3 regions of the Streptomyces sp. NPDC001594 genome follow, and region 2 is predicted to be linked to each of the others. Evidence: riboswitches for the same ligand, from Rfam matches in the RefSeq annotation. Region 2 holds a riboswitch; each other region holds the start of a gene.

Region 1 (9,734 bases), on a different contig from region 2:
CGGGCGGGCTGGCACACACCCTGTGGACCGGGGTCGCCGAACCCGCCGCCGCCCTCGCCTTCGCCACCCTGATCACCGTCGGCGAACTCGCCCGCCGCGACCACCCCGCCGAGGACCGCCGCCCCGCCCCCCTCGGCTCCGCCGGAGCCCTCGCCTACGCCCTGCTCGGCCAGGACGCCGGGCAGCCCACCCACCACGGCGTGCTCCAGACCGTCGCCGTCGTCGTCGCGGCCGCCCTGGCCGGGACCGTCCCGCACATCGCCCGCGGCCACGCCCCCGCCCTGGACCACGTGGCCCGCCGGGTCCTGGCCGTCGCCTTCGCCGCCGCCTGCTTCCAGCCCCTCTACGGCTCCGGCCGCCTCACCCAGTGGATCGGCCAGGGCCCCTCCCTCGTCCTGTTCCTGGTGCTCCTGCTGGGCCTCACCGCCCTGTGCGACGCCGTCCTGGCCGCCGCCCTCGCCGGAGCCCGCACCGGCTGGCGCTTCGGACCGCTGCTGCGCGACGAGCTGCGCGCCCAGCTCGGGATCGGCTCCGCCATCTGCGCCACCGGGGTCGTCATGGCGCTCGGCGTGGCCGTGGCCGGCCTGTGGGCGCTGCCGGTCTTCAGCGTCCCGCTGCTGCTGACCCAGCTCTCCTTCCACCGCGTCGACGCCGTCCGCACCACCTACCGCCAGACCATCACCTCCCTGGCCCGCGCCACCGAGATCGCCGGCTGCACCGCCCCCGGCCACTCCCGCCGGGTCGCCGCCCTCAGCCGCGCCGTCGGCCGGGACCTCGGCCTCTCCGAGCGGGAGCTCACGGTGCTGGAGTACGCGGCCCTGATGCACGACATCGGGCAGCTCTCCCTCGTCGACCCCGTCCCCGGCGGGGCCACCGCCGAACTGCCCCCCGACGAGGCCCGCCGGATCGCCGGGCTCGGCGGGGAGGTGGCCCGCCGGACGGGGGTGCCGGCGGAGGTCGCCGTGATCGTGGAACGGCAGGCCGACCCGTACCGGCGGCAGCCCGTCGCCGCCCGGATCGTGCGCGCGGTCAACGCCTACGACGACCTGGCCGGGGACGGCCGTCACCCGGCCGGCTCACTGTCCGCCCTGGAACGCCTCCGCCTGGGCACCGGGCACGACTACCAGCCGGAGGTCGTGGAGTCCCTGGCGAGGGTTCTGGCCAGGGGCGGACGCGGCAGAGTCGTTCCCGTTCCACCGGGGTAACCCATGGGTAATGAGCGGTCGTCCGAGCGGGCATGGTTGGATGCAGTAAGGGGTGTCCGTGAGGGTGTCCGCAGGGCTGAACCGTTGGAGCGGCAGGCGGGAATCGTGAGGATCTTCGGAAAGGTACGGCATCGGCCCTCCGCCTCGTGGCGGCAGGCCACCGACCGCGCGTTCACGCTGATCGGCGACGGTCGGTACGAGGACGCGGGTGCGCTGCTGACCAGGGCGGCGGACCTGGAGCCCTGGCTGTCCGAGTCCTGGTTCAACCTGGCCCTCCTCCACAAGTTCCGGCACGACTGGGAGCAGGCGCGGGCCGCGGGCCTGCGCGCCGTCGCCCTGCTGGACCGCGAGACCGGCGCCCCGGACTGGTGGAACGTGGGCATCGCCGCGACCGCCCTCCAGGACTGGCCGCTGGCCCGCCGGGCCTGGCAGGCGTACGGGCTGAAGGTGCCCGGCGACCCCCACAGCACGGCCGGGACGGGCGAGCCGGTGGGCATGGAGCTGGGCAGCGCGGCCGTGCGGCTGTCGCCCGAGGGCGAGGCCGAGGTCGTGTGGGGCCGCAGGCTCGATCCAGCCCGTATGGAGGTCCTGTCCATCCCGCTGCCGTCCTCGGGACGCCGCTGGGGCGAGGTCGTCCTGCACGACGGGGTGCCGCACGGCGAGCGCGTCACCGCGGCCGGGCCCTCGTACCCGGTCTTCGACGAGATCGAGCTGTGGGCGCCCTCCCCGGTGCCGACCTGGGTGGTGCTGCTGGAGGCGGCGACCGAGGAGGACCGCGACGCCCTGGAGCAGCTGGCCTCGGACGCGGGCTTCGCCGCCGAGGACTGGTCCTCGTCCGTGCGGCTGCTCTGCCGGACCTGCTCGGAGAGCTCGATGCCCAGCGGCGAGGACAACGGGGACCACCTCGACCCCCACGACCACAGCGAGCCCGGGCACCCCGGACCCCTCGGCCACCGCACGGCCGGATCCGGCTCCCTGTGGGTCCCCGAGCGCGAATGCGGCATCGCGGCGCCGGCCGGACTGGTGCGCGGACTGCTCGACGGCTGGGTCGCCGACAGCCCCGACAGCCGGGAGTGGCGGGATCTCGAAGAAGTCTGCTGACCCCGGGCCGTAGGCTGTACGGGCACACCACGGACTTGAGGGAAGGCGTACGGCGGACATGGCGCAGCAGGAGAACCAGGTGACCCCGATCGACGACGAGGGCTGGGTCGTGGACACCGAGGACTGTGAGGCGCGCGAGCTCGCCCACCGCGAGCGCGGTACGTCCCGCCCCATCACGGTCGTCGGCAACCCGGTCCTGCACCGCGAGTGCAAGGACGTCACCGAGTTCGGCGACGAGCTGGCGCAGCTCATCGACGACATGTTCGCCAGCCAGAAGACCGCCGAGGGCGTGGGCCTGGCCGCCAACCAGATCGGCGTCGACGCCAAGGTCTTCGTCTACGACTGCCCCGACGACGACGGCGTCCGCCACACCGGTGTCGTGGTCAACCCCAAGCTCGTCGAGCTGCCGGCCGGCTCCCGCGTCCTGGACGACTCCAACGAGGGCTGCCTCTCCGTCCCCACCGCCTACGCCTCCCTGGCCCGCCCCGACTACGCCGAGGTCACCGGCCAGGACGCCCAGGGCAACCCGATCAAGGTCCGGGGCACCGGCTACTTCGCCCGCTGCCTCCAGCACGAGACCGACCACCTGTACGGCTACCTGTACATCGACCGCCTCTCCAAGCGCGACCGCAAGGACGCGCTGCGCCAGATGGCGGAGAACACCCCGCGCTACGAGGTCGTCCCGAACGACTGACCCGGCCCGCGCCCGCGGACGCACGAAGGCCCCGCTCCGGACAACGCTCCGGAACGGGGCCTTCGCCTGTGGGGGGTGTCCCGCGCGGGTGACGCGGGGCGGCGTATTCGGATCCCACCACCGCCACGGCCCGACGACCAGACCCACCCGCCCCGCATGTCAAGTCGAGGGTCGAATACCGGCCGCCCCTGCCGACCGGACTAGAAGTCCTCGTCCAGGTCGACGGTGCCCTCGACGGCCACCTGGTACGCCGACGGGCGGCGCTCGAAGAAGTTCGTCAGCTCCTGGACGCCCTGGAGCTCCATGAACGAGAACGGGTTCTGCGAGCCGTACACCGGCGGGAAGCCGAGGCGCACCAGGCGCTGGTCGGCGACGCACTCCAGGTACTCGCGCATCGAGTCGGTGTTCATGCCCGGCAGGCCGTCACCGCACAGGTCGCGGCCGAACTGCAGCTCCGCCTCCACGGCCTCCTTCAGCATGTCGGTGACCTGCTGCTGGAGGGCGTCGTCGAAGAGCTCCGGCTCCTCCTTGCGGACCGTGTCCACGACCTCGAAGGCGAAGTTCATGTGCATGGTCTCGTCGCGGAAGACCCAGTTGGTGCCCGTCGCCAGGCCGTGCAGCAGGCCGCGCGAGCGGAACCAGTACACGTAGGCGAAGGCGCCGTAGAAGAACAGGCCCTCGATGCACGCGGCGAAGCAGATCAGGTTCAGCAGGAAGCGGCGGCGGTCGGCGGCCGTCTCCAGCCGCTCGATCTTCTCGACCGAGTCCATCCACTTGAAGCAGAACTGCGCCTTCTCGCGGATCGACGGGATCTCCTCGACCGCGTCGAAGGCGGCCGCGCGGTCGTCCGGGTCGGGCAGGTAGGTGTCGAGCAGCGTCAGGTAGAACTGGACGTGCACGGCCTCCTCGAACAGCTGGCGCGACAGGTACAGGCGCGCCTCCGGGGAGTTGATGTGCTTGTACAGCGTCAGGACCAGGTTGTTCGAGACGATCGAGTCGCCCGTCGCGAAGAAGGCGACCAGACGGCCGATCATGTGCTGCTCGGCCGGCGTCAGCTTCGCCAGGTCGGCGACGTCGGAGTGGAGGTCGACCTCCTCCACCGTCCAGGTGTTCTTGATCGCGTCCCGGTAGCGCTCGTAGAAGTCCGGGTAGCGCATCGGGCGGAGCGTGAGCTCGAAGCCCGGGTCGAGGAGGTTCTTCTTCTCGGTGGAGCTCATTACTGGCAGGCCTCGCAGGACTCGGGGTTCTCAAGGGAGCAGGCCAGCGCGTCGGCGTCGAGGGCCTGCGGCAGCTGGGTGGGGGTGGCGGCGGGAGCCGGGACGGCCGCGCCGGAGGCCGCGCGGGCGATCTTCGTCGCCGGGCGCGAGCGCAGGTAGTACGTGGTCTTCAGCCCCTGCTTCCAGGCGTACGCGTACATCGAGCTGAGCTTGCCGATGGTGGGCGTCTCCAGGAACAGGTTCAGCGACTGGCTCTGGTCCAGGTACGGCGTGCGGGCCGCCGCCATGTCGATCAGGCCGCGCTGCGGGATCTCCCACGCCGTGCGGTACAGCTCGCGGACCTCCTCCGGGATCCAGCCGAAGCCCTGGACCGAGCCGGAGGACTCGCGCAGCGCCTCGCGGGTCTGCGCGTCCCACACGCCGAGCTTCTTGAGGTCCTCCACCAGGTAGCCGTTGACCTGGAGGAACTCACCGCTGAGGGTCTCGCGCTTGAAGAGGTTGGAGACCTGCGGCTCGATGCACTCGTACACGCCCGCGATGGAGGCGATCGTCGCCGTCGGGGCGATCGCGAGGAGCAGCGAGTTGCGCATGCCGGACTGCGCGATCCGGGCGCGCAGCGCGTCCCAGCGCTCGGGCCAGTGGCGCTCGGTCTCGTAGTGGTCGGGGTGCAGCACGCCCTGGGCGGTACGGGTCTCGGCCCAGGCCGGGAGCGGGCCGCTGCGCTCGGCGAGGTCGCAGGAGGCCTCGTAGGCGGCGAGCATGATGCGCTCGGAGATCTTCGTGGACAGCGCCTTCGCCTCGGCGGAGTCGAAGGGCAGGCGCAGCTTGAAGAAGACGTCCTGCAGGCCCATCGCGCCCAGGCCCACCGGACGCCACTTGGCGTTGGAGCGGCCGGCCTGCTCGGTCGGGTAGAAGTTGATGTCCACGACGCGGTCGAGGAAGGTCACGGCCGTGCGGACGGTCTCGTCCAGGCGCTCCCAGTCCATGTCCCCGTCGGCGACGAACGCGCCGAGGTTGACGGAGCCGAGGTTGCAGACGGCCGTCTCGCCGTCGTTGGTGACCTCGATGATCTCGGTGCAGAGGTTGGAGGAGTGGACCACCGTGCCGGGCAGCGCCGTCTGGTTCGCGGTCCGGTTGGAGGCGTCCTTGAACGTCATCCAGCCCTGGCCGGTCTGCGCCAGGGTGCGCATCATGCGGCCGTACAGGTCGCGGGCCGGCATGGTCTTCTTGGCGAGCCCGGAGGCCTCGGCCTTGACGTAGGCGGCGTCGAACTCGTCGCCGTAGAGGTCCACCAGCTCGGGGACGTCGGCGGGGGAGAACAGCGACCACTCGGCGTCGGCGTTCACGCGGCGCATGAACTCGTCCGGGATCCAGTGGGCGAGGTTCAGGTTGTGCGTGCGGCGCTGGTCCTCGCCGGTGTTGTCGCGCAGCTCCAGGAACTCCTCGATGTCCGCGTGCCAGGTCTCCAGGTAGACGGCGGCGGCGCCCTTGCGGCGGCCGCCCTGGTTCACGGCGGCGACGGAGGCGTCGAGGGTCTTCAGGAACGGGACGATGCCGTTGGAGTGGCCGTTGGTGCCGCGGATGAGGGAACCGCGGGCGCGGATGCGGGAGTAGGACAGGCCGATGCCGCCGGCGTGCTTGGAGAGGCGGGCGACCTGGTGGTAGCGGTCGTAGATGGAGTCCAGCTCGTCCAGCGGGGAGTCGAGGAGGTAGCAGGAGGACATCTGCGGGTGCCGGGTACCCGAGTTGAACAGGGTGGGGGAGGACGGCAGGTAGTCCAGGCGGCTCATCAGGCGGTAGAGCGAGGCCACTTCCTCGACGGCGCGGACGCTCCCGTCCTCGGCGAGGCCGCAGGCCACGCGCAGCATGAAGTACTGCGGGGTCTCGATGACCTGGCGGGTGATCGGGTGGCGCAGCAGGTAGCGGCTGTGCAGGGTGCGCAGGCCGAAGAAGCCGAAGCGGTCGTCCGCGCCCTCGGCGAGCGCGTGCTCGACCAGGGCGTTCAGGCGGGCGGCGTGGGCGGCGACGAACTCGGCGGTGCGGTCGGCGATCAGGCCCTCGCGGTGGCCGACGGCGACGGACTCGGCGAAGGAGGTGGAGCCCTGGCCGGCGGCCTCGTCGGCGACGGCCAGCGTCAGCAGGCGGGCTGCCAGGCGGGAGTAGGCCGGGTCCTCGGAGATCAGGCCGGCGGCGGCTTCGGTGGCGAGCCCGCGCAGTTCGGCCTCGTCGGCGGCGGCGCTGCGGCCGCGCAGGGCGGCGGCGGCGACCCGGCCGGGGTCGGTGTCGGGGAGGTCGGCCGTGAGCTCGGTGAGGGTCCGCAGCAGGGCGGCCCCGGGACCTTCTGCTTCGGGGTGGTCGGACTCGGCGCGCGGTGCGGCGGGCGCGATGGTCACGGGGGAGCTCTCCCTCACTCGGCCCGGGCATCGGCGGAGCGGGGCGCGAGTGGGCGCATGCGGGCGCGCGCAGAAGCGCGTTCGGCACCGCATGGCGTCCACCGGCCCAACCGCGAGGCCCGGACGAATCGACACCCCGGTTCGGTCGATCCGGGGGTACTGCCGGCAGGTCTTCGGACTCGCGGACACGCCGGTGGGCGTACGTCTCACCGTTGCGGGACAGTTCCGGATTCCCACCGGATTCCCCTGCGGCGGCAGCAGGCATGAGCATACATGTGGGGGCGACCCGATGCGGTAGCCCCCACATGTTGTGTCGGGTGCATGCGGAGCGTGGCGTCACAGCTCCAGTCGGTACGTGAGCAGGGACAGTTCCGGGATGGGCGACCAGTCCCGTTCGGGGGTACGGACGAAGCCGAGCCGCTCGTAGATCCGCTGGGCCCCGCGCATGGCCGGCTGGGTGGACAGCACCAGTGCGGTGACCCCGTCCAGGGCGCAGGCCCGTTCGGCGCAGGCCCGCACGAGGGCCTCCCCGACGCCCTGCCCGCGCGCCTCGGCGGCCACCGCGAGCATCCGGAACTCGGCCTCGCCCTGCCGGGCGATGTCGGCGAGCCGGCTCCCGGGCGCGGCGAACGTCACCCCGCCGAGCACCTCCCCGTCCCGCACGGCGACGAGCACCTCCCCGTCCCCGGCCCGCCCGGCGACGTCCCGCAGGACGTTGAGGTAGCGGTCGTCCCCGTTCTGGTCGAGCAGCCCGTCCCCGGCATAGGCCTGCCCGGTGATCTCGCCGAGCCGCCGGTACTCGTCTTCCCTTGCCGTCCTGATCTCGAAGTCCATGCCGTCGAGTGTGCCGGACGGGTGCCGGTGCCCGACGCCGTCCCGGCTGCGCCGGGCAAGCGGAAGGGCCCCGCCGTCTCCGACCGGAGACCGCGGGGCCCTTCACAGGCGCTCAGCAGCAGCGGAAGCCCTCCCGGGGGTTCGCTTCGCGGGCGTCCGTGCGGGCGTGTTCGAAGGCTCGGCGGGTCAGGACCTCGGCCTCGGGGTCGTGGGAGCGGGCGTGGGCGACGTAGCGGTCGTATGCGGCCTCGCCGGAGAACTCCCGTACGAAGTACCGCGCCTTCGCCAGGGCCCCGCGGACCCCGTTCACGCGACCGGGTCCTTCACGCGGCCGCCGCCGCTGTCGAGGCCGGCCGCCGCGAGCCGGGCCTTCTCCTCGGCCGTGGCGATCAGCCCCGCCGGGGCGATGATCTTCGACTCGCTCCACGGGACCTCGCTCAGGCGGACCGACCCGGGGTCGGAGACGGCCTTGAAGCAGGTGCGGGCCGCGTCCAGCAGGACGATGATGATCAGGGCGGCGAAGAGGGCCGAGAGGACCCCGTCGACCGTGGCGTTGGTGACCACGGTGTGCATCTCGTCCATGTTCTTGGCGGGCGCCAGCACCTTCCCGGCGTCGATGCCGGTCTGGTACTTGTCGCGCTGCGCGAAGAAGCCGATCTTCACGTCGTCGGAGAAGACCTTCTGGTAGCTCGCGGTGAGGGTGACGGCCACGTCCCAGGCCAGCGGGACGCCGGTGACCCAGGCCCACTTGAGGCGGCCGGACTTGACCAGCAGGGTGGTGCACACCGCCAGGGCGACGGCGGCGAGCAGCTGGTTCGCGATGCCGAACAGCGGGAAGAGCTGGTTGATGCCGCCCAGCGGGTCCTTGACGCCGACCCACAGGAAGTAGCCCCAGCCGCCGACGACGACCGCGCTGGCCAGCCAGACGCCCGGCTTCCAGCTGACGTCCTTGAAGGACTTGTGCACGTTGCCCAGGGTGTCCTGGAGCATGAACCGGCCGACGCGGGTGCCCGCGTCCACCGTCGTCAGGATGAACAGGGCCTCGAACATGATGGCGAAGTGGTACCAGAACGCCTTCATCCCGGCCCCGCCGAACACGGAGGAGAAGATCTCCGACATTCCGAGCGCGAACGTCGGCGCGCCACCCGTGCGGGAGAGCAGGGTGGTCTCCTCCACGTCCTTGGCGGCCTGCGCCAGGGCGTCGGGGGAGATGGCGAAGCCGAGGTGGCCGACGGCCGCCGACGCGCTCTGGACGGTGGTGCCGATGACCCCGGCGGGGGAGTTGACGCCGAAGAACAGCCCGGGCTCGATGATGCAGGCGGCGATCACCGCCATGACGGCGACGAAGGACTCGGTGAGCATGGCGCCGTAGCCGACGACCCGGATCTGGGTCTCCTTCTGGATCATCTTCGGGGTGGTGCCCGAGGCGACCAGCGAGTGGAAGCCGGACAGGGCGCCGCAGGCGATGGTGATGAAGACGAAGGGGAACATCGAGCCGGCGAAGACCGGACCGTCGCCGCGCGTGGCGAAGTCGGTGACCGAGGGCATCTTCAGCGTCGGCATCGCGACGACCACGCCGACGGCCATCAGCGCGATCGTGCCGACCTTCATGAAGGTCGACAGGTAGTCGCGCGGGGCGAGCAGCAGCCACACCGGCAGGACGGAGGCGAAGAAGCCGTACCCGATCATCCAGAGGACGAGGGTCTCCTTGTCCAGGGTGAAGAAGTCGGCCCAGGAGGACTCGGCGACCCAGCCGCCCGCCACGATGGCGAGGAGCAGCAGCGCGACGCCGACGACGGAGACCTCGGTGACCCGGCCCGGCCTCAGGTAGCGCAGGTAGACGCCCATGAAGAGGGCGATCGGGATGGTCATGCCGATGGAGAAGACGCCCCAGGGGGAGTGCCCCAGGGCGTTGACGATGACCAGCCCGAGCACCGCCAGGAGGATGATCATGATGGTGAACACGGCGAGCAGGGCGGCGGCCCCGCCGACGGGGCCGATCTCGTCCCGGGCCATCTGGCCGAGCGAGCGGCCGTCGCGCCGGGTGGAGAAGAACAGCGTCACCATGTCCTGGACGGCGCCGGCGAAGATGACGCCCGCGACGATCCAGATGGTGCCCGGCAGGTAGCCCATCTGGGCGGCGAGCACCGGACCGACGAGCGGGCCGGCGCCGGCGACGGCGGCGAAGTGGTGGCCGAAGAGCACGCGCCGGTCGGTGGGGTGGAAGTCGACACCGTTGTCGAGGCGTTCGGCGGGGGTGGCCCGGGTGCCGTCCAGCTTCAGCACGCGG
Region 2 (9,734 bases):
GCCGCCGAGTACGCCGAGCGCTACGCCCTGGACCACCACAACCTCGACGAGGAGTTCTGGGAGCGGATGACCGCGCACTACAGCCAGGTGGAGATCGTGGAGCTGAGCATGAGCATCGGCTCCTGGCTCGCCTTCGGCCGGCTCAACCACGTCCTGGGCCTCGACAGCGTCTGTGTCCTGCCGGGCAGCTGAACGGAGCCGGGGCCGGCCGGGGCGCGTGCTGCGCCCGGCCGCCCCCGGTGACCGTGACCGTCCCGCGTCACAGGTCGGTGGCGATGATCTTCTCGATGTTCCGCTCGGCCAGGGCCGTGATGGTCACGAACGGGTTGACGCTGGTGTTGCCGGGGATCAGCGCCCCGTCGATGACGTACAGGCCCGGGTGGCCGTGCAGGCGGCCGTAGTTGTCGGTGGCCTTGCCCAGGACCGCGCCGCCGAGCGGGTGGTAGGTGAGGTGGTCGCCCCAGATCTTGTTGGTGCCGAAGAGGTCGCTGCGGTAGATCGTCCCCTCCTTCGCGTTGATCTTGTCGAAGATGGTCTTCGCCATGTCGATGGACGGCTGCTTCCAGGCGGTCTGCCAGTTCAGCTCGACCTTGCCCGTCGCCGCGTTCCAGGTGAACTGGGCGCGGTTGGGGTTCTTGGTGATGGAGAGGTAGAACGAGGCGTAGGTTTCGATGCCGGTGGGCAGCGGTGCCACCTCGGCGAAGGCGCCGCCCGCGTCCCAGTTGTCGATGCCCCCGCAGGGGATGGACGCCTGGACCTTGCCGGTGGGGTCCCACATGTGGTTCGCCCGGCCGCACATGACGTTGCCGTTGTCCCCCCAGCCCTTGCCGATCTCGTCGTTGAGCAGCGGCAGGGCCCCGGTGGCCTTCAGCCGGACCAGGAGCTTGCTGGTGCCGACGCTGCCGGCGGCGAAGAACACCCGGTCGGCGGTGACGGTCTTGACGGAGACGACGTCGCCGGTGGTGTTGAGCTCCTCCATGGCGACCGTGTAGCCGCCACCGTCCGAGGGGGAGACGGTGGTGACCCGGTGCAGGGGGGAGATGGCCACCTTGCCGGTGGCCCGGGCGGCGGCGAGGTAGGTCTTCTGGAGGGACTTCTTGCCGGCGTTGTTGCCGTAGAGGATCTCCCCGTCCACGGCGGACTTGGGGACGGTGCCGGCCACCTCCTGCTTCATGTAGTCCCAGTCGTAGACGTCCGGCACGAACACGAAGGGGAAGCCGGAGCGCTGGGCGTGCTTGCGGCCGACGCGGGCGAACTGGTAGCAGTCCACCGTCTCGAACCAGTTCGGGTCGATGAGCCCGACCCCGAGCCCGGCGTTGGCGCGGGGGTAGTAGGTGGAGTACATCTCCTCGGCGTCCACCGTGGGGAGGATGGCGGCGAAGTTCTGCCGCTTGGGGGTCACCGCCATGCCACCGTTGACGAGCGAACCGCCGCCGACGCCGCGCCCCTGGTAGACGATGATCCCGCCCATCTCCTCGGCGTCGAGGATGCCCGTGTACTTCGGGACGTCCTTGTCGATGGGGAAGCCGAGGAAGTTGCTCAGCGGCGCCTTCGTGCGGGTGCGCAGCCAGAAGGAGCGGTAGTCGGGCTTGGTGGTGTTGGCGAAGATCTTGCCGTCGGTGCCCGGGGTGTCCCAGGCCATGCCCATCTCGATCATGCGCACGTTGACACCGGCCTGGGCGAGCCGCAGCGCGGCGACGGAGCCGCCGTAGCCGGTGCCGATGACGAGGGCCGGGACATGGTCCCCGGACGCGAGGGGAGGCTGGGCGGCGGCGGTGCCGGTGGCGGGATTGGCGCGGGCCGGGAGGGTGTTGACGCTGAGGGCCATGGCCCCCAGAAGAGAACCGGTTCCAGCGATGAATCCACGTCGGGAGACACCCTTGGACACCTTGCTGTGCAGGTCTTTGTCGTTCATGTGGCGTTCCTCACTCTCGACGGAGTGGGAACAAGTTCTACTGGCGGGTGCCTGCTAAGTCACTAGATACGTCGAGGTAATTTCCGGCCGGTTACGGCAGGGATCACGACAGGGATCACGACAGGCTCCAGTGGGCGACGTCGTCGCCGAGCCCGGCGTCCAGGGCGAACTGCACCGCCGCCGGGCGGGCTTCGGCCGGCAGCCGGAAGACGACGTAGCCCGTGGCCGACCCGCCCGGGGCGAGGGAGAGGGTGCCGGGGAGGGCCGGGCCCGCGTCCGTGGCGGCGCTCAGGCCGGTGAAGCGCCGCCCGGTGGTGTCCAGGAGGTGCGCGGCCGGGGCGGGGGAGTCCGCGTAGGGCGCCGTTCCGGTGTTCTCCAGGCGCAGCTCCACGGCGACCAGCCGGTCGGCCCCGGGCGCCGGCGCCGGGCCCGCGGGGTCGACGACCCGGGTGAGGGTGACGTCGAGCCGCTCGCCGGGGCGGTCGCCGTCGAGGGAGACGGTCTCGCCGGAGCCGCCGGTGCCCGCGCCGAGCAGCAGCGCCGCGAGGGCGGGGACCAGGAGGAGACGGGCGGTCCTGACCACGCGCCGGGGACCGCCGTGGCCCGTGTGGCTGCCGTGACGCATGGCCGACCTCCTCCACACCTCCCCTCGCCGCCCACGATCCTCCGTGAGGCCCGCTCCCGCCACCGGCGGCGGCATCGGTTCGGGGCCCCTTGGGCCGCTCTGTGGGGCAAAGGTGGCATCTGGCAGACTTGGCCGGGTTGTCCCGGGCGGTGCAGGACAGGAAACCGGTGCGAATCCGGTGCGGTCCCGCCACTGTGACCGGCGACCCCGTCCGCGGGGTCCCGGGAGTCAGACACTGACGTACCGCCTCTTCACTTCTTCACTTCGACCGGGGACGAGGATCCCCCGGAGAGGCCTCACCATGCCGCGTTTCCGCGCCGCCCCGCGCCCGCTCACCGCGCTCGCGCTCCTGCTGTCCCTGACCGCGTGCGGCGGTCCGCCCGGGGAGGAGCGGGCCGCCCCCGGGGCCCGGCCTGCGCCCGGGTTCCCGTACACCGTCACCAACTGCGGCGTCAGCAGCACCTATCAGGCCCCGCCCGAGCGGGCCGTCACCATGAACCAGCACGCCACCGAGCTCCTGCTGGCCCTCGGCCTCCAGGACCGGATGGCCGGCACCGCCTACCTCGACGACGCCGTCCTCCCCGCCTACCGGAGCGCCTACGAGGGCGTCAAGGTGCTGGCGAAGGAGTACCCGTCGAAGGAGGTGCTCCTCGCGGCCGACCCGGACTTCGTCTACGGCGGCTACTCCAGCGCCTTCGACAAGGGGCAGGGCCGGGACCGCGAGGGGCTGGCCCGGTCCGGGATCAACTCGCGGCTCAGCGTGGAGTACTGCACCCCGGGCAGCGTCGGGCTCGCCCAGCTGAAGACCGAGATCACCGAGGTCGCCCGGACCTTCGGCGTGCCCGAGCGCGGCACGGCCCTCGTCGAGGACGAGCAGCGCCGGATCGACGCCGTCACCGCACGGGTCAAGGACCGGGCCCGCCCGACCGTCTTCGTCTACGACTCGGGCGAGGCCTCCGCCTTCACCTCCGGCGGCAAGGGCATCGGCAACGAGATCGTCTCACTGGCCGGGGGGACGAACGTGTTCGCCGACCTCCAGGACACCTTCGGCGACGTGCCGTGGGAGGAGGTCATCGAGCGCAGGCCCGAGGTCGTCCTCATCTACGACTACGGCGGCACCCCCGTGGAGGCCAAGAAGCAGCGCCTGTTGAACGATCCGGCGCTGGCGGAGGTTCCCGCGGTGAAGAACCGCAGGTTCGTCGTGCTGCCGCTGTCCTCGGCCGTCCTCGGCGTGCGCGTCGCCGACGCGGTCGAGTCCCTCGGCCGCCGGCTGCACCCCGACGCCCCGTGACCGGGCGCCGCCGCACCGCGGCCGTCCTGGTGCTCCTCGCGGCCGCGCTGGCCGGCTCGATGGTGGCGGGGCTGGCCCTGGGACCCGTCCGCATCGCCCCCGGCCGGGTCCTCGACGTCCTGCTGGCCGGGCCCGGGGCGCGCGGCGGGGCCTTCGCCTCCATCGTGTGGGACGTGCGGATGCCGCGCGTGCTGCTCGGGGCCGTGGTCGGCGCCGGGCTCGCCGTCTGCGGCGCCGTGCTCCAGGCCCTCGTCCGCAACGCGCTCGCCGACCCCTTCCTGCTGGGCGCTTCCTCGGGCGCGTCGGCGGGGGCGGTGGCCGTCATCGTGCTCGGGGTGGGAGCGGGGAGCGCCGTAGGGCTCCCGCTGGCCGCCTTCGCCGGCTCCCTCGCCGCGCTCGTCGCGGTCTACGCCCTGGCCCGGCGCGGCGGGACGATGACCACCGCGCGGCTGATCCTGGCCGGGGTGGCCGTGCAGTACGTCCTCTCCGCCCTGACCAGCCTGGTCCTCGTGCTGTCCGCGCACCCCGACCAGCTCCGCTCCGTGCTCTTCTGGACCCTGGGCGGCCTGGGCGGGGCCCGCTGGGACGAACTCGCCCTGCCGGCCGCCGCGCTGCTCGCCGGCACCGCCCTGCTCGTCGCCCTCGCGCGCCCCCTGGACCTGCTGCTCGCGGGGGAGGAGGGGGCCCGCACCCTCGGCCTGGACACCGGCCGCTTCCGGGCGGCCGCGTTCGTCCTCACCTCCCTGGTCGTCGGGGTGCTGGTGGCCTACAGCGGGGCGATCGGCTTCGTCGGGCTGATGGTTCCGCACGCCGCCCGCACGGTGGTGGGCGCCGGGCACCGGGCGCTGCTGCCCGTCTGCGCGCTCGCCGGGGCGGTCTTCCTGAGCCTGGCCGACCTGCTGGCCCGCACCGCGGCGGCCCCTGGGGAGATACCCGTCGGCGTGGTCACCGCGCTGGCCGGCGGGCCGTTCTTCCTGTGGATGCTGCGCAGGTCCACTCGGGCCGAGGGGGTGGCCGGATGACGGGGCGTCCGGTGGAACTCTCGGTCGAGGGGCTGCGTTACGAGGTCGACGGGCGGAAGCTGCTGGACGGGATCGGCCTCACCGCCCGGCCCGGCGAGACGGTCGGGGTCGTCGGGCCGAACGGCAGCGGCAAGACGACCCTGCTGCGCTGCGTCTACGGCACCCTGCGGCCCAGCGCCGGCCGGGTGCTGCTCGACGGGGCCGACGCGTCGGCGCTGGGCGTCAAGGAGCGCGCCCGGCGGGTGGCGGTGGTCCCGCAGGACGCGGAGGGCACCTTCGGGCTGACGGTCCGCGAGGTCGTGTCCATGGGGCGCGGCCCGCACAAGAGGTTCTGGGAGCAGGACGGCCCGGACGACCGGCTCCAGGTCGTGCGGGCGCTGGAGACCGTCGGCCTGTCCGGGCTCGCCGGGCGCCGCTTCGACGGGCTCTCGGGCGGGGAGCGGCAGCGCGCGCTCGTCGCCCGCGCCCTCGTCCAGGAACCGGGACTCCTCGCCCTGGACGAGCCCACGAACCACCTCGACATCCGCTACCAGCTGGAGGTCCTGGGGCTGGTCCGCCGGCTTCCCGTGACCAGCCTGCTCGTCCTGCACGACCTGAACCTCGCCGCGTCCTTCTGCGACCGGCTGTACGTGCTGGCGGGCGGCCGGGTCGTGGCCCAGGGCCCGCCGGGGGAGGTGCTCACGGAGGAGCTGCTGGCGGAGGTCTACGGGGTGGCCACCCGTATCGCCGTCCATCCGGCGACGGGCGCTCCGAACATCGTCTACCTCCCGGAGCGGCCCGCCGGCCCCACCCCTCCGGCCGGGCCGGCCGGCTGAGCTCCCCGGGCAGGGCCCACGGCGTGGTGCGCCGCGGGCCCTGCGGGGTGCGCTTCAGCCGCCGTAGGGGCGGGTGATGATCTCCATGGCGTGTCCGACGGGGTCCAGGAAGTAGACCCCGCGCCCGCCGTCGTTGTGGTTGATCTCGCCCGGCTGCTTGCGGTGCGGATCGGCGAAGTACTCGACGCCGGCCGCCCGGATCTTCTCGAAGGAGGAGTCGAACTCCTCCTCCGAGACGAGGAACGCGTAGTGCTGCGGCGTGATGGACTCGGCGGGGATGGCCGCGAAGTCCAAGGTCACCCCGTTCCCGGTCTCGACCGGGATGAACGGGCCCCACTCCGGGCCCACTTCGAGACCGAGGATGTGTGCCAGGAATGCGGCGGACTCCCGGTTGTCGCGGGAGTGGACGATCGTGTGGTTCAACTGGACGGACATGTGTGAATGCCTCCACAAGGCATCTCACGGCACCTCCATGCCTCACCCGGCCGGTGACCGGCACGCGATGCCGCCGCCTTGATCCTAAGCACTCGACCCGCCTCCGGTCCACCGAGATCGAGCCCCGCCGGGATCACGAACCTCCGTACACCGCCTTGACGTTGTCCCGCGCCGGGTGCGTGCGCCCGGCCGGGCCCGCGGCGAAGGCACGCAGCAGGTTCTCCGTCACCCGGGTGGTCAGCGCGCCGGCACGGGCGTCCAGGCCGTGGTTGGCGCCGCTGCGGCCGTCACCGCCGGCGTCCAGGGCCTCGACCCAGCGCATCGTGCCGGTGGCGAAGACCCCCGCCCCGCTCGGCACGGTGTAGTACGCCGTGTCCTGATGGCTCGGGCGGCCCTCGCACACCACCGGCGAGTGGGCCAGTATCTCGATCGGACGCGGGGTCGGAAAGCCCGTGTCGACCTTGTCGTACTCCACGCCGACCAGGTGCGCGAAGCCCTCGCCCGCCTTCACCCCCGTCCCCTCGAACAGCCAGTGGTCCGGGTTCGTGACCACGTAAGGGGCGTCCACCGGGTAGCCGTCGTAGATCACCCCGAGCAGCGAGCTCTCCGGGTCGGCCCCCGGCGCCGACCGGAAGTCGACGGTCGCGGGATGCCCCCGCTTGAAGCCGGGGTCCTGCTCGTAGGAGGACTTGTAGCAGACCACCGTACGGTCCGGGCCCAGCTCGGAGGGCTCCAGCCGGATGCGGCGGAAGCAGCAGTTCGCGCCCAGTATCGCGATGTTGCTGCCCGTGTCCCGGGCCGCGGTGACGTGCGCGCGCTGCTCCGGAGACCAGTACTCGTCGTGGCCGAGGGACAGCACCGCCGCGGCCCCCTCCAGCAGCCGCCGCTCGCGCGCCACATCGGTGGTCGTGGCGTACGCCAGCGGTATCCCGAGGCGCTCGGCGAGGGCTATCAGCGGCGCCTCGTACACCAGGAACAGCCCCGCCCCGTCGTCGTAGTCGTACGGCCGGTCGAAGGTCACGGACAGCGAACGCGAAGCGTATCCGCCGCTGGGGCCGTCGTAGCTGCCGTAGCCGCCCCAGCGGTTGTACGCCTGCCAGGTCGCCACCGCGTTGACGATCACCGTCCGTCCCGCCGAGGCCGCCGAGCGGACGGTCACCGGCACGAACCGCTGCCCCTCCCCGCCCTGTGCGTCCAGCCGCAGCAGGTAGCAGCCCTCCGGCCACCCCTTGGTGTCGACCGCGGCGGTACGCGGCCACCGGGTGCGCACCATACGGGTGCCGGACTCCACCGTGTGCTCGGGCTGACGGACCCCGGGCAGCGCCTCGGACCGCCACACCAGCCGCGCCCGGGCCCCGCCGTACCAGCCCATCCGGTAGGCGGATACCGTGAACCGCGGGGCGGTGGTGGACACGTGCAGTCCGAACGACTCCCCGGGCAGCACGCTCACCCGGTCCGCGAACCCCTCGATGGCCCGGGCGGGTCCGGCCTTGGTGATGCGCCAGTCGGCGTTGCCCGGCCGGGCGTTCTCCGCCTTCACGTCGAAGCCGCCCGGACCCGGCTGCGGCGTCGGCTCCTTGCCCGTGCCCTTCCCCCTCAGAGTGGCCCCGCTCGCCCCGCCCCCACCGCTCGCGCAGCCGGCGACCGAGCCGAGCCCGGCGGCGGTGGCCGTCCCCGTCGCGATGGCGAGGAACCGCCGCCTGCCGGTGCCCTCGGGGCCCCCGGGTATCTGCTCCTGATCCATGCGGGCACGCTATGACACCCCCTCCCGGCCGCCCCGCACCACCCCACCACGAACGCACCCCGCACCCAGGCCGCCTGCGGCCCCGTTCACTCGACGTGCTCCCGGTAGCGGGCGATCACCTCCCCCAGCACCTCCCGGCCGTCCCGCGCCCACAGGCCCGGATGGAAGATCTCCACCTCCACCGGCCCCCGGTATCCGGCCCGGTCGGCCAGCTGCCGGAAGGACCGCAGGTCGACGCACCCGTCACCGAGCTGCCCCCGCCCCAGCAGGACGCCCTCGGGAAGCGGAGTCACCCAGTCGGCCACCTGGACGGAGACGATCCGCCCGCCCGCACCGGCCCGGCCCAGATCGGCGGCCAGCCGCTCGTCCCACCACAGGTGGTAGGAGTCGGCCACCACCCCGACCCGCTCCGCCGGGAACTGCTCGGCGATGTCCAGGGCCTGCCCCAGCGTGGAGACCACGCACCGGTCCGCCGCGAACATCGGATGCAGCGGCTCGATCCCCAGCCGCACCCCGTGCCCGGCGGCCCACGGAACCAGGTCACCCAGGAACCCGGTGATCCGCCTCCGCGCCTCCGCGAGATCCCGCTCGCCCTCCGGCAGCCCGCCCGCGACCAGGACCAGGACGTCAGCCCCCAGCTCGGCCGCCTCCTCGACGGCCCGGCGGTTCTCCTCCAGCGCGGCCGCCCGCCCGGCGGGATCCGAAGCGGTGAAGAACCCGCCCCGGCACAGGGAACTGACGCGCAGCCCCGCGGCGGCGACCAGCCGCGCCGTCTCCCGCACCCCGAACCCGCGCACCGGATCCCGCCACAGCCCCACCGCCCCCACCCCGGCCGCCTCGCACCCGGCCACCAGCTCGGGCAGCGACCACTGCCGCACGGTCTCCTGGTTCAGGCTGAACCGGGCCGGAGCCGCCGGCCCGGTCATCCCGGCACCCCCCGTTCCGCCAGGAGCCGGCGCATCCGGCCCTCGGCGCGTTCCGGATCGGGAAACAGGCCCAGCAGGTCGGCCAGTTCGTACGCACGCGCCAGATGGGGCAGCGAACGGGCCGACTCCAGCCCGGCCGGCATCGTGAAGTGCTCCTGATACCCCGCCAGCCAGGCCAGCAGGACCACACCGGTCTTGTAGAGAGGGGTCGGCGGGGCGAACAGGTGCCGTGCCAGTACTACCGTCGGGTCCAGCAGGGCCCGGAAGCCCCCGGGATCCCCTCGGTCCAGGGCGAGCGCCGCCCGGGCGGCGATGGGGGCGATGGGGCCGAAGATCCCCAGGAGCGCGTCGCTGGCCAGCTCCCCGTCCCCGGCGATCAGCTCCGGATACCGGTGGTCGTCTCCGGTGTAGCAGCGCACGCCCGCCGGGAGCCGGCGTCGCAGCTCCTTCTCCCGCTCCGCGTCCAGCAGCGAGATCTTCACGCCGTCCACCTTCCGCGGATGTTCGGCGACGATCTTCACGAGTAGGTCGGCGGCTTCGTCCAGGTCCTGATGGCCCCAGTACCCGGCGAGCGCCGGATCGAATACCGCTCCCAGCCAGTGCAGTACCACCGGCCGCGAGCTCTGCCTCAGCAGCGCCCCGTACACCTCCAGGTAGTCCTCGGGACCGCGGGCCGCCGCGACCAGGGCGCGGGAGGCCATCAGGACGGCTCCCGCCCCGCAGCCCTCGACATGAGCGAGCTGTTCCTCGTAGGCGGCCGTGACCGCGGCGAGCGAGTGCGCGCGGCCCGCGGGCAGCTGATCGGTACCCGCTCCGCAGACGATCCGGCCGCCCACCGCCCGGGCCTCCTGCGACGAGCGGCGGATCAGCTCCGCCGCCTCCGGCCAGTCCAGCCCCATGCCCCGCTGTGCGGTGTCCATGGCCTCCGCCACGCCGAGCCCCAGCCCCCACAGCCGGTGCC
Region 3 (9,734 bases), on a different contig from region 2:
CCCGATCGAGGGCCACTGGTTCGGCAACGACCGCCTCGACTTCCGTCCGGAGAAGTACTGGGCCGCCGGCACCAAGGTCACCGTGAAGCTCGCGCTCGACGGCGTCGAGGGCCGCCCCGGGGTCTACGGCAAGCAGACCCGCACGGTCACCTTCACCATCGGCCGCTCCCAGGTCTCCACGGTCGACGCGACGGCCAAGACGATGGAGGTCGTCCGCGACAACCAGGTCATCAAGAACCTGCCCATCACGGCCGGCGCCCCCGCCACGACCACCTACAACGGTCAGATGGTCATCAGCGAGAAGTACAAGGTGACCCGGATGAACGGCGCCACCGTCGGCTTCGGCGGCGAGTACGACATCTCGGACGTCCCGCACGCGATGCGCCTGTCGAACTCCGGCACCTTCGTCCACGGCAACTACTGGGCCTCCTCCAGCACCTTCGGCAGCGAGAACGTCAGCCACGGCTGCGTCGGCCTGGAGGACGAGCGTGGCGCCGGGGACCCCAACACCCCCGCCGCCTGGTTCTTCAACGAGTCCCTGATCGGCGACGTGGTCATCGTGAAGAACTCCAAGGACAAGCAGATCGCCCCGGACAACGGCCTCAACGGCTGGAACATGGACTGGGCGGAGTGGAAGAAGTAGCCGGGTCGGCTCCCTGACCCGTGGCCCGGTGCTGTGACCCACAGCACCGGGCCACTTCCCGTGCGGCGCCCTTCCGGGGGAGACCCCCGGACCCCCGGCCGCTAACCTCCCCCGTATGACGATCTCTCTCGAAGTCTCCGAAGGCGTCGGCACCATCCGCCTGGACCGCCCGCCCATGAACGCCCTGGACATCGCCACCCAGGACCGGCTGCGCGAGCTCGCGGTGGAGGCGACCGACCGCGCCGACGTGCGCGCCGTCGTCATCTACGGCGGGGAGAAGGTGTTCGCGGCCGGCGCGGACATCAAGGAGATGCAGACCATGGACCACGCGGCGATGATCGCCCGGTCCCGCGGGCTGCAGGACGCCTTCACGGCCGTGGCCCGGATCCCCAAGCCGGTCGTCGCCGCCGTCACCGGCTACGCGCTCGGCGGCGGCTGCGAGCTCGCGCTCTGCGCCGACTACCGGATCGCCGCCGACAACGCCAAGCTCGGCCAGCCCGAGATCCTGCTCGGCCTGATCCCCGGCGCGGGCGGCACCCAGCGGCTGTCCCGGCTGATCGGCCCGTCCCGGGCCAAGGACCTCATCTTCACGGGCCGGATGGTCAAGGCCGAAGAGGCGCTCACCCTGGGCCTCGTGGACCGGATCGTGCCCGCCGCGGAGGTGTACGAGCAGGCGCTCGCCTGGGCCTCGAAGCTCGCCCAGGGCCCGGCGATCGCCCTGCGCGCGGCGAAGGAGTGCGTGGACGCCGGCCTGGAGGCCGACATCGACACCGGTCTGGCCATCGAACGCAACTGGTTCGCGGGGCTGTTCGCCACCGAGGACCGTGAGATCGGCATGCGCAGCTTCGTCGAGGAGGGCCCGGGCAAGGCCAAGTTCGTATAGGCGCGGTCGTGGAGCGGGTGAACCCCTGCGGGTGGTTTAGCGGGGCCTTAAGGCAGCCTTAAGGCGAAACGGTTGATCAACGCAGGGTGATCGCTTCCCCGCGCACCGTCACCGCAGGTCAACGCGGCCCGGTGGGCGTCCGGTTGCCCCTCGCATATGCCCGGACGCCCTACCGGAATCCTTGATTCCGGGGGGTGTATTCGCGTGGAACGGCCCGGGCGGACGCGGCGGCCGTCCATGATGGGTGCATGGCGGGCCTGGAGGGTGTGGAACAGCCGCGGCAGCGCGGGAGCGCTATGGCCGTACGGCTCACGGTGGCGGTCGAGGACGAGCAGGGCCTCACCGTGCTGGAGTCGTACGGCAACCCGGCGGAGGCGGAGGTGACCCTGCCCTCCATGCCGGAGTCCGCGAGCACGGCCCGCCGGCTCACCCAGGGCGTGGTGGTGCGCTACTGGGGCCTGTCGCCGCAGATCGCCGAGCACGCCGTCCTGCTGGTCTCCGAGCTCGTCGGCAACGCCGTGCGCCATACCGGGGCCCGTTCCTTCGGCTTACGGATGCTGCGCCGCCGCGGCTGGATCCGCGTGGAGGTGCGCGATCCCTCGCGGGGGCTGCCCTGCCTGATGCCGGTGCACGAGCTGGACACCACCGGCCGGGGGCTCTTCCTCGTCGACAAGCTGTCCGACCGCTGGGGCGCCGACCTGCTGCCGCGCGGCAAGATCACCTGGTTCGAGATGCGGGTGGCGGACCGCTGAACCGCCCGGAACGCCAGAAACCCCCTGTCGCCGAGGTGGGGCGCTACGGGGGTTTCGTGGGTGCCGAGGACCGGTGGGGTGTGTGGTCCTCGGCGGGTGGGCTTCGCTCGGGTCAATGGGAAGCCGTGATTCCGACTATGGCAGACGAGGGTCCAAACGCCAAAACTCCCTACTCGGACATAAGTGTGCATATCCTAAGAGTTTTCATCTAAATCTTAGGTGAGGTGGGCCACTCGCCTCACATTCTATGAATGAGTATCCACCGCTCCGCGTAATTCATTGATCGCATAGCGAACGGCCGAGCCCCCGGCCGCCACTTCCGAAGGTCCCAAACTGGGTCAATCAATCCCTTCGAGGGCGTTCGCCACTTAAATGGGCAGGTGCTCTGTTATCCAGACCGCCGAACCGCCCTGCGCGCCACGGCGGCGGTCGCCGCCGGTGCCCTCACCGCGGCCTGCGGCACGGGCGGCGCCCCCTCGGCCCCCCGGCCCGTCCAGGCCGCCCCCGCCCGGCCCGACGCGGCCCGGCCCGGCGCCGCCACACCCGCCCCGGCGGCCGCCCCCGCCCCCCGCCGGTTCCCCGGGCAGCCCGTCGAGATCGCCCACGGCCCGCGCGACCGGCCGAAGGTCGCGCTCACCTTCCACGGCAACGGCGACCCCGCCATCGCCCGCGCCGTGCTCGCCGAAGCCGAGAAGGCCGGCGCGCACGTCACCGTCCTGGCCATCGGCACCTGGCTCGACGACCACCCCGACATGGCCCGCCGCATCCTCGACGGCGGCCACGAGCTCGGCAACCACACCCACCACCACCTCGCGATCAACTCCCTGCCCGAGGCGGAGGCCTACGCCGAGATCACCGGCTGCGCCCAGCGGCTCAAGCGCCTCACCGGCTCCATCGGCACCTGGTTCCGCCCCTCCCAGACCCAGAACGCCGGCCCCCTCGTCCAGAAGCTGGCCCAGCGGGCCGGCTACCCGCACGTCCTCTCGTACGACGTGGACTCCCTCGACTTCACCTCGCCCGGCGCCGCGACCGTCATCAGCAACGTCACCGGGACCATCCACGGCGGATCGGTGGTGAGCCTGCACTTCGGCTACGCGGACACGGTCGACGCGATGCCGCCCCTCCTCGAAGAACTCGCGCGCCGCAAGCTGCGCGCGGTGACCACCACGGAGCTGCTGACCCCATGACGACCACCCGCCTTCCCCGGAAGGCCACCGCGCTGCTGGCCGGTCTGGTCCTCGCCGCCCTGGCCGGCTGCGCCTCGGCCGACAAGTCGCCCGCCGAGGCGCTCGGCTCCAAGGGGCCGGCCGAGCCCGTCAAAGCCGTGCCCGCCGTGCCGCCGGGGCTGGCCGGGATGCCCCCGGTGCTCGACCCGGCCGACGTGTACGCGGCGGACCGGCCCAACAAGCTCTCCCCGGTGGTCAAGGACTTCCCGTCGCGCGTCTACGTGCCGAACACCAACTCCAACACGGTGTCCGTCATCGACCCGGCCACCTACAAGGTCATCGACACCATCCCGGTCGGCGTCCAGCCGCAGCACGTGGTGCCCTCGTGGGACATGAAGACCCTGTGGGTCAACAACAACCGCGGCCACACCCTCACCCCCATCAACCCGGCCACCGGCGAGGCGGGCGACCCGGTCGAGGTCCACGACCCGTACAACCTCTACTTCACCCCCAACGGCAGGTACGCCATCGTGATGGCCTCCATGGACCGCGAGCTGGTCTTCCGCGACCCGCACACCATGAACCGGGTCAAGACCGTCCCCGTGACCTGCTTCGGCGTCAACCACGCCGACTTCTCCCTCGACGGCCGCTACTTCATCGTCAGCTGCGAGTTCTCCGGCGAGCTGCTCAAGGTCGACACCGAGAAGATGGAGGTCATCGGGCAGCAGAAGCTCCCCTTCGAGGGCGCGATGCCGCAGGACGTGAAGGTCTCGCCGGACGGGAAGACCTTCTACGTCGCCGACATGATGGCGCACGGCATGTGGGTGCTCAGCGGCGACAAGTTCGACGTCCCCAAGCTGCTGCCCACCGGCAAGGGCTGCCACGGCCTCTACGTCAGCCGCGACTCCCGCGAGATGTACGTCTCCAACCGGGGCGAGGGCAGCATCTCGGTCTTCGACTTCAAGAAGAACGCGCTCACCAAGAAGTGGGAGCTGCCCGACGGCGGCAGCCCCGACATGGGCGGGGTCTCGGCTGACGGCAAGGTGCTCTGGCTGTCCGGGCGCTACAACTCCGAGGTCTACGCCATCGACACCACCACCGGCGCGGAGCTCGCGAAGATCCCCGTCGGCAGCGGCCCCCACGGCCTGGCCGTCTACCCGCAGCCCGGCCGCTACTCCCTCGGCCACACCGGCATCTTCCGCTAGGCCCGGCCGCGCGGGCGCGTCCCGGGAGCCCGTCCACGGCTCCCGGGACCCGTGGGCGGGGACCGCTCCCGGTGCGGCTACCCTGAGCCGGTCAACAAGCACCAGGAAGGGGTGGCCCAGTGGCGGACATCGACAAGGCACGCGAGACGTTCGACCGGTTCGACGCGAACGGCGACGGCGTCATCACGGCCGACGAGTACAGCGCGGCCATGCGGGCGATGGGGGACGCGTTCGTCAGCCCGGCGGTCGCCGACGCGATCATCGCGGCGAAGGACCTCAACGGCGACAAGCTGCTGAGCTTCGACGAGTTCTGGGCCGACCTGAACAAGTAAGGCCCGGCCGAACGGGCGCCGCGCCCGCCTCCGTCCCGCACGCCGGGACGGGGGCGCGTCAGGCCCCGCTCGGACCCGTCATGTCCTCGACCTCGGCCAGCGCCTCCTCCAGCCAGCCGAGCCAGAAGCCCTCCAGGGCGATCCCCCCGTGCAGCACGAGCCGGCGCAGCCGGTCCGGGTCGGCGTTGCGCCCCGCCGGGAAGTCCTTCGCCTCGATGGCCTCGTACTCCGCCAGCTGGGCCCGGTGCAGCTCCAGGTGCCGCCGCAGCTCCGCCGCGAGCCCCTGCGGCCCCACCACGGCCGCCGCCCGGATCCGCAGCAGCAGCGCGTCCCGCATCGGCTTGGGGTCCTGCCGCTCGTCCACCCACCGGGCCAGCTCCGCGCTGCCGTCGGGCAGCACCTCGTACTCTTTCTTCTGCCCCCGCACGGGCGCCTCGCTGGGCAGCGCCCGAATCAGCCCGGCCTCCTCCAGCCGCCCCAGCTCCCGGTAGATCTGCTGGTGCGTCGCGGACCAGAAGTACCCGATCGACTTGTCGAACCGCCGCGTCAGCTCCAGCCCGGAAGAAGGCTTCTCCAACAAGGCGGTGAGAATGGCATGCGGCAACGACATGCACGCATCTTAGGTGTGGGCCGCCCGCCAAGGTGTGGGCAATCGTCCCGCAGGGCGATGGGGGACCCCCCTGCTCGAGCGGAGCCGAGAGCTTGGGGGAGGGTGGGCACACCGGACACCGCCCCGCAGGGCCGACCCCGCCCGGCCCCCGACCCCGCTCAGCCCAGCGCGCCCAGCGCCTCCGGCACGCGCGGCCCCGGGGCGTCCGCGCCCAGGAACCCGTGGGCCCGCAGGAACGCCGTCACCGCAGGCGACCACGCCTGACGCAACCCGGCCGAGGCCAACAACTCCGGATCCGACAGCAGAACCCCCGCGGCCCCCACCCGTATCCCCGACGGCGTGAGCACCGCCGCATCGTCCGCCCACCGGACCGCCAGGTCCACATCGTGGGTGGCCATCACCACCGTGGTCCCCGCCGCCCGAAGCCCCGCCAGGACATCCAGCAGCCGCTCCTGCCCGTCCGGGTCGAGCCCGGCCGTCGGCTCGTCCAGGATCAGCACCCGCGGAGCCATCGCCACCGCGCCCGCGATGGCGGCCCGCTTGCGCTGCCCGTACGACAGCAGGTGCGTCGGCCGGTCGCGCAGCGCGGTGATGTCCAGCGCGGCCAGCGCGGAGTCCACCCGTTCGCGGACCTCCGCCTCCGCCAGCCCCAGGTTCATCGGGCCGAAGGACACGTCCTGCTCCACGGAGGCCGCGAACAACTGGTCGTCGGGGTCCTGCACCACCAGCTGGACGGTGGTGCGCAGCCGCGTCAGCCCCCGCCGGTCGTACGCCACCTCCGTACCCGCCAGCCGCAGCGCCCCCGACGCGGGCCGCAGGCCCCCGCTCAGCAGCCGCATCAGCGTGGTCTTGCCGCTCCCGTTGCGGCCCAGCAGCACCAGCGCCCGCCCCTCGGCGATCGCGAAGTCCACGCCCGACAGCACGGCCGGCCCGTCCTCGTACGCGTACCCCGCGCCGACCAGTTCCACCAACGGGGTCACAATCCCAGCTCCTTCAGTACGAGGGTCCCCGCGACCAGGGCGGCCAGGAGGGCGGCGGCGGCCGCCAGGAACCGCCGCGACAGCCGCGCCGGCGGGACCAGCACCCGCAGCGCGCCGTCGTAGCCGCGCCCCGCGAGCCCCTCCTGGAGCCGGGCGGCGCGGTCGAAGGCCCGGACGAACGAGGTCGCCGCGAGCCCGGCCACCGAACGCCACGCGGCGGCCCGCCCGGCCTGCCCGAGCCGGGCCGCCTGGGCCCGCCGGACCTGCGCGAGGGAGTCCAGCAGCAGGAAGCCGATCCGGTACATGACCAGGGCCACGTCCACCACCGGCGCCGGCACCCCGGCCCGGACCAGCCGGGGCAGCACGTCCGAGACGGGCGTGGTGAAGGCGAACAGCAGCACCCCCAGCGAGGCGGCCGAGGTGCGCAGCAGCAGGTCCAGGGCGTGCCGGGGTCCGTCCGGGGCCGGCGCGAGGAACCCGTCCGGGCCGCCCACCGACACCAGCAGCGGCAGCGCGCCCGTGACGCAGAACCCGAGCGGGACCCGGAAGGCCCGCCACAGCTGCCGCCCGGACACCCCGGCGGGCCCCAGCAGCACCGCCAGGGTCGCGGCGGCCACCAGCGGACCGCCGGGCCACGGGGGCAGGGACACGGCGGTGACGGTCAGCCCGAACCCGAGCAGGGCCTTCTCCAGCGGATGGCGGCCCCGCCAGCGGCTGGAGTGCGCCGCCACGTCGATGGGCAGCACCGGCTACGGCTCCCGCGCGGGCTCGGCGGGGGCCTGCCCCCCGGCTCCGGCCGCCGCCTCGGCGAGGGCCTGCGCCGCGCCCTGCCGGCGGCCCCGGCGGACCCCGAAGTAGTACGCGAGCACGCCCGCGCCCAGCGCCGCCTGGAGGGCGAACAGCGCCGACTCCACCTCGCCCGAGGGGGGCTCGTACAGCGGGGAGAACCAGGGCTTGTAGTCCGGCTTCAGCTCGGTGATGGCCGACTCCGCCTGGGCGTCGGCGCCCGCGAAGGGCTCCTCCTTGCCCTCGCCGAGCCCCAGCGCGAGCGGGAGCACGGCCAGCGCCGCCACCAGGAGCAGCAGCAGGGTGTTGATCTTGCCGTTCCTGCTCATCGGGCCGACGCCCCCTCGGTCCGCCGCGCACCGGTCAGCTTGGCGACCCCGAGCCGGACCAGGTCGGACTTGCTGGACTGCATCAGCAGCCGCATCACCAGCACGGTCAGCAGCCCCTCGCTGACGGCGAGCGGGATCTGCGTGACGGCGAAGATGCCGGCGAACTTCTCCAGGGAGCCCGGGAAGCCGCTGGCCGGGTCCGGGAAGGCGAGGGCCAGCTGGACCGAGGTCACGCAGTAGGTGACCAGGTCGGCGAAGAAGGCGCCGAAGAAGACGGTGACCATCAGCGGGGCGCCGGACCCGCGCAGCAGCTTGTAGACCGCGTAGCCGGCCCAGGGGCCGGCGATGGCCATCGAGAAGACGTTGGCGCCCAGGGTGGTGAGCCCGCCGTGCGCCAGCAGCAGGGCCTGGAACAGCAGGGTGATCGTGCCGAGCACCGCCATGATGGGCGGCCGGAAGAGGATGGCGCCGAGCCCGGTCCCGGTGGGGTGCGAGCAACTGCCCGTCACCGAGGGGATCTTCAGGGCGGACAGGACGAACGTGAACGCACCGGACGCGCCGAGGAGCAGCGTGCTCTCGGGGTGGGACTTCACCTCGCGGGTCAGGGCGCGGACCCCGTGGACGACGAACGGGGCGGACGCGGCGCCCCAGGCGGCCGCGTGCAGCGGGGGCAGGAACCCCTCGGCTATGTGCATGAGTTGGGAGACCTCTCCAGCACCTCGTGGATGGACGTACGCGCCCCGGCCGGTCTCCTGGCTGACGGGTACTGCCGCCCCGGCTCCGCCTTCCCGGGTCCGCACGGTCTCCCGCACGGTCCCAGTGGCTCCCGCGAGGGGTGGAGCTGGACTTCCCGATCACAGTGGCGAGGGCCGCACCGGTTTTCCACCGGTTTCCCGAACACCAAGGCCAGCTGACCCTAGTCGCCCGCACGGACCGGTATCAACCCGGACCGATCCGGCCGATCGGATGACCGGATTCCGATTCGCCCCCCGGACGGGCCCCGAGCGCTGGCGGGGCCGGCGGCCGGCCCGCAGGGTGGGGGCGTGGCCGCCTACGACTACTTCGACCTGTCCGCCGTCTACGTCAACTGCACCCTCAAACGCTCGCCCGAGACCAGCAACACCGAGGGGCTGATCTCGCGGAGCCGGGCCGTCATGGAATCGGCCGGCGCCCGGACCTCGCTGATCCGCGCCGTCGACCACGACATCGCCACCGGCGTCTGGCCGGACATGACCGACCACGGCTGGGAGAGCGACCAGTGGCCGGTGCTCTACAGCCAGATCATGGACGCCGACATCCTGGTCCTCTGCGGCCCCATCTGGCTCGGCGACAACAGCTCGGTGATGAAGAAGGTCATCGAGCGGCTCTACGCCTGCTCCTCGCTGCTGAACGAGCACGGCCAGTACGCCTACTACGGGCGCGTCGGCGGTGCGCTGATCACCGGCAACGAGGACGGCGTCAAACACTGCGCCATGAACGTCCTCTACAGCCTCCAGCACCTGGGCTACGCGATCCCGCCCCAGGCGGACGCGGGCTGGATCGGGGAGGCCGGGCCCGGTCCCTCGTACCTGGACCCGGGCTCCGGCGGTCCCGAGAACGACTTCACCAACCGCAACACCACGTTCATGTCCTGGAACCTGATGCACCTCGCGGCGCTCCTCAAGCGCGCCGGGGGCGTCCCCGCCCACGGCAACCAGCGCTCCGAGTGGGACGCCGGCTGCCGTTTCGACTTCCCGAACCCGGAACACCGCTAGGCGGGGTCCTCAGCAGGTGTTCGGGTGCGCGACGTCCACCACGAGCCGCTCGGGCGCGTGCAGGACGGAGGTGCTGTAGACGGGCTGGGTGTCGAAGGCGGCGCCGAAGGTCACGTACCCCTCGAAGTCGCCGGTCAGGGCGATGCCCTTGAGCTTGCTCAGGTTGATCTGCTGGAGCTTGGGGCCCTGGTAGACGTTGTTGCCCGCCTCGTCGTGGCCGGCGGCCGGGTGCAGGCGGATCTCCAGGAAGTACTTCCCGGGCAGCGGGACCGGCTTGCCGGACCCGTCGTAGAC

Evidence for each region. A riboswitch is a leader RNA that binds a small molecule or an ion and turns the genes downstream of it on or off. The one in region 2 is predicted to bind cobalamin.
Region 1: another riboswitch for cobalamin. It lies ahead of ACFY0O_RS28080 (ribonucleoside-diphosphate reductase subunit alpha); the one in region 2 lies ahead of ACFY0O_RS12485 (ABC transporter substrate-binding protein).
Region 3: another riboswitch for cobalamin. It lies ahead of ACFY0O_RS23115 (energy-coupling factor ABC transporter permease); the one in region 2 lies ahead of ACFY0O_RS12485 (ABC transporter substrate-binding protein).

Annotation. Positions count from the first base shown of each region.
Region 1 is NZ_JBIAVB010000015.1:166,356-176,089, reverse strand. It holds gene ACFY0O_RS28100 (HD-GYP domain-containing protein) at 1-1,205, shown strand, start outside; gene ACFY0O_RS28095 (tetratricopeptide repeat protein) at 1,311-2,306, shown strand; gene def (peptide deformylase) at 2,365-3,000, shown strand; gene ACFY0O_RS28085 (ribonucleotide-diphosphate reductase subunit beta) at 3,201-4,217, opposite strand; gene ACFY0O_RS28080 (ribonucleoside-diphosphate reductase subunit alpha) at 4,217-6,610, opposite strand; cobalamin riboswitch at 6,757-6,888, opposite strand; gene ACFY0O_RS28075 (GNAT family N-acetyltransferase) at 6,947-7,444, opposite strand; gene ACFY0O_RS28070 (CstA-like transporter-associated (seleno)protein) at 7,557-7,754, opposite strand; gene ACFY0O_RS28065 (carbon starvation CstA family protein) at 7,751-9,734, opposite strand, start outside.
Region 2 is NZ_JBIAVB010000005.1:215,433-225,166, forward strand. It holds gene ACFY0O_RS12470 (carboxymuconolactone decarboxylase family protein) at 1-192, shown strand, start outside; gene ACFY0O_RS12475 (GMC oxidoreductase) at 260-1,915, opposite strand; gene ACFY0O_RS12480 (DUF4352 domain-containing protein) at 2,031-2,540, opposite strand; cobalamin riboswitch at 2,661-2,799, shown strand; gene ACFY0O_RS12485 (ABC transporter substrate-binding protein) at 2,842-3,831, shown strand; gene ACFY0O_RS12490 (FecCD family ABC transporter permease) at 3,828-4,853, shown strand; gene ACFY0O_RS12495 (ABC transporter ATP-binding protein) at 4,850-5,668, shown strand; gene ACFY0O_RS12500 (VOC family protein) at 5,723-6,103, opposite strand; gene ACFY0O_RS12505 (N,N-dimethylformamidase beta subunit family domain-containing protein) at 6,237-7,847, opposite strand; gene ACFY0O_RS12510 (sugar phosphate isomerase/epimerase family protein) at 7,934-8,773, opposite strand; gene ACFY0O_RS12515 (dihydrodipicolinate synthase family protein) at 8,770-9,734, opposite strand, start outside.
Region 3 is NZ_JBIAVB010000011.1:262,455-272,188, reverse strand. It holds gene ACFY0O_RS23165 (Ig-like domain-containing protein) at 1-643, shown strand, start outside; gene ACFY0O_RS23160 (enoyl-CoA hydratase/isomerase family protein) at 759-1,526, shown strand; gene ACFY0O_RS23155 (ATP-binding protein) at 1,775-2,278, shown strand; gene ACFY0O_RS23150 (polysaccharide deacetylase family protein) at 2,659-3,465, shown strand; gene ACFY0O_RS23145 (YncE family protein) at 3,462-4,649, shown strand; gene ACFY0O_RS23140 (EF-hand domain-containing protein) at 4,769-4,981, shown strand; gene ACFY0O_RS23135 (PadR family transcriptional regulator) at 5,040-5,591, opposite strand; gene ACFY0O_RS23130 (ATP-binding cassette domain-containing protein) at 5,750-6,571, opposite strand; gene cbiQ (cobalt ECF transporter T component CbiQ) at 6,568-7,317, opposite strand; gene ACFY0O_RS23120 (energy-coupling factor ABC transporter substrate-binding protein) at 7,321-7,686, opposite strand; gene ACFY0O_RS23115 (energy-coupling factor ABC transporter permease) at 7,683-8,381, opposite strand; cobalamin riboswitch at 8,411-8,606, opposite strand; gene ACFY0O_RS23110 (flavodoxin family protein) at 8,730-9,440, shown strand; gene ACFY0O_RS23105 (hypothetical protein) at 9,450-9,734, opposite strand, start outside.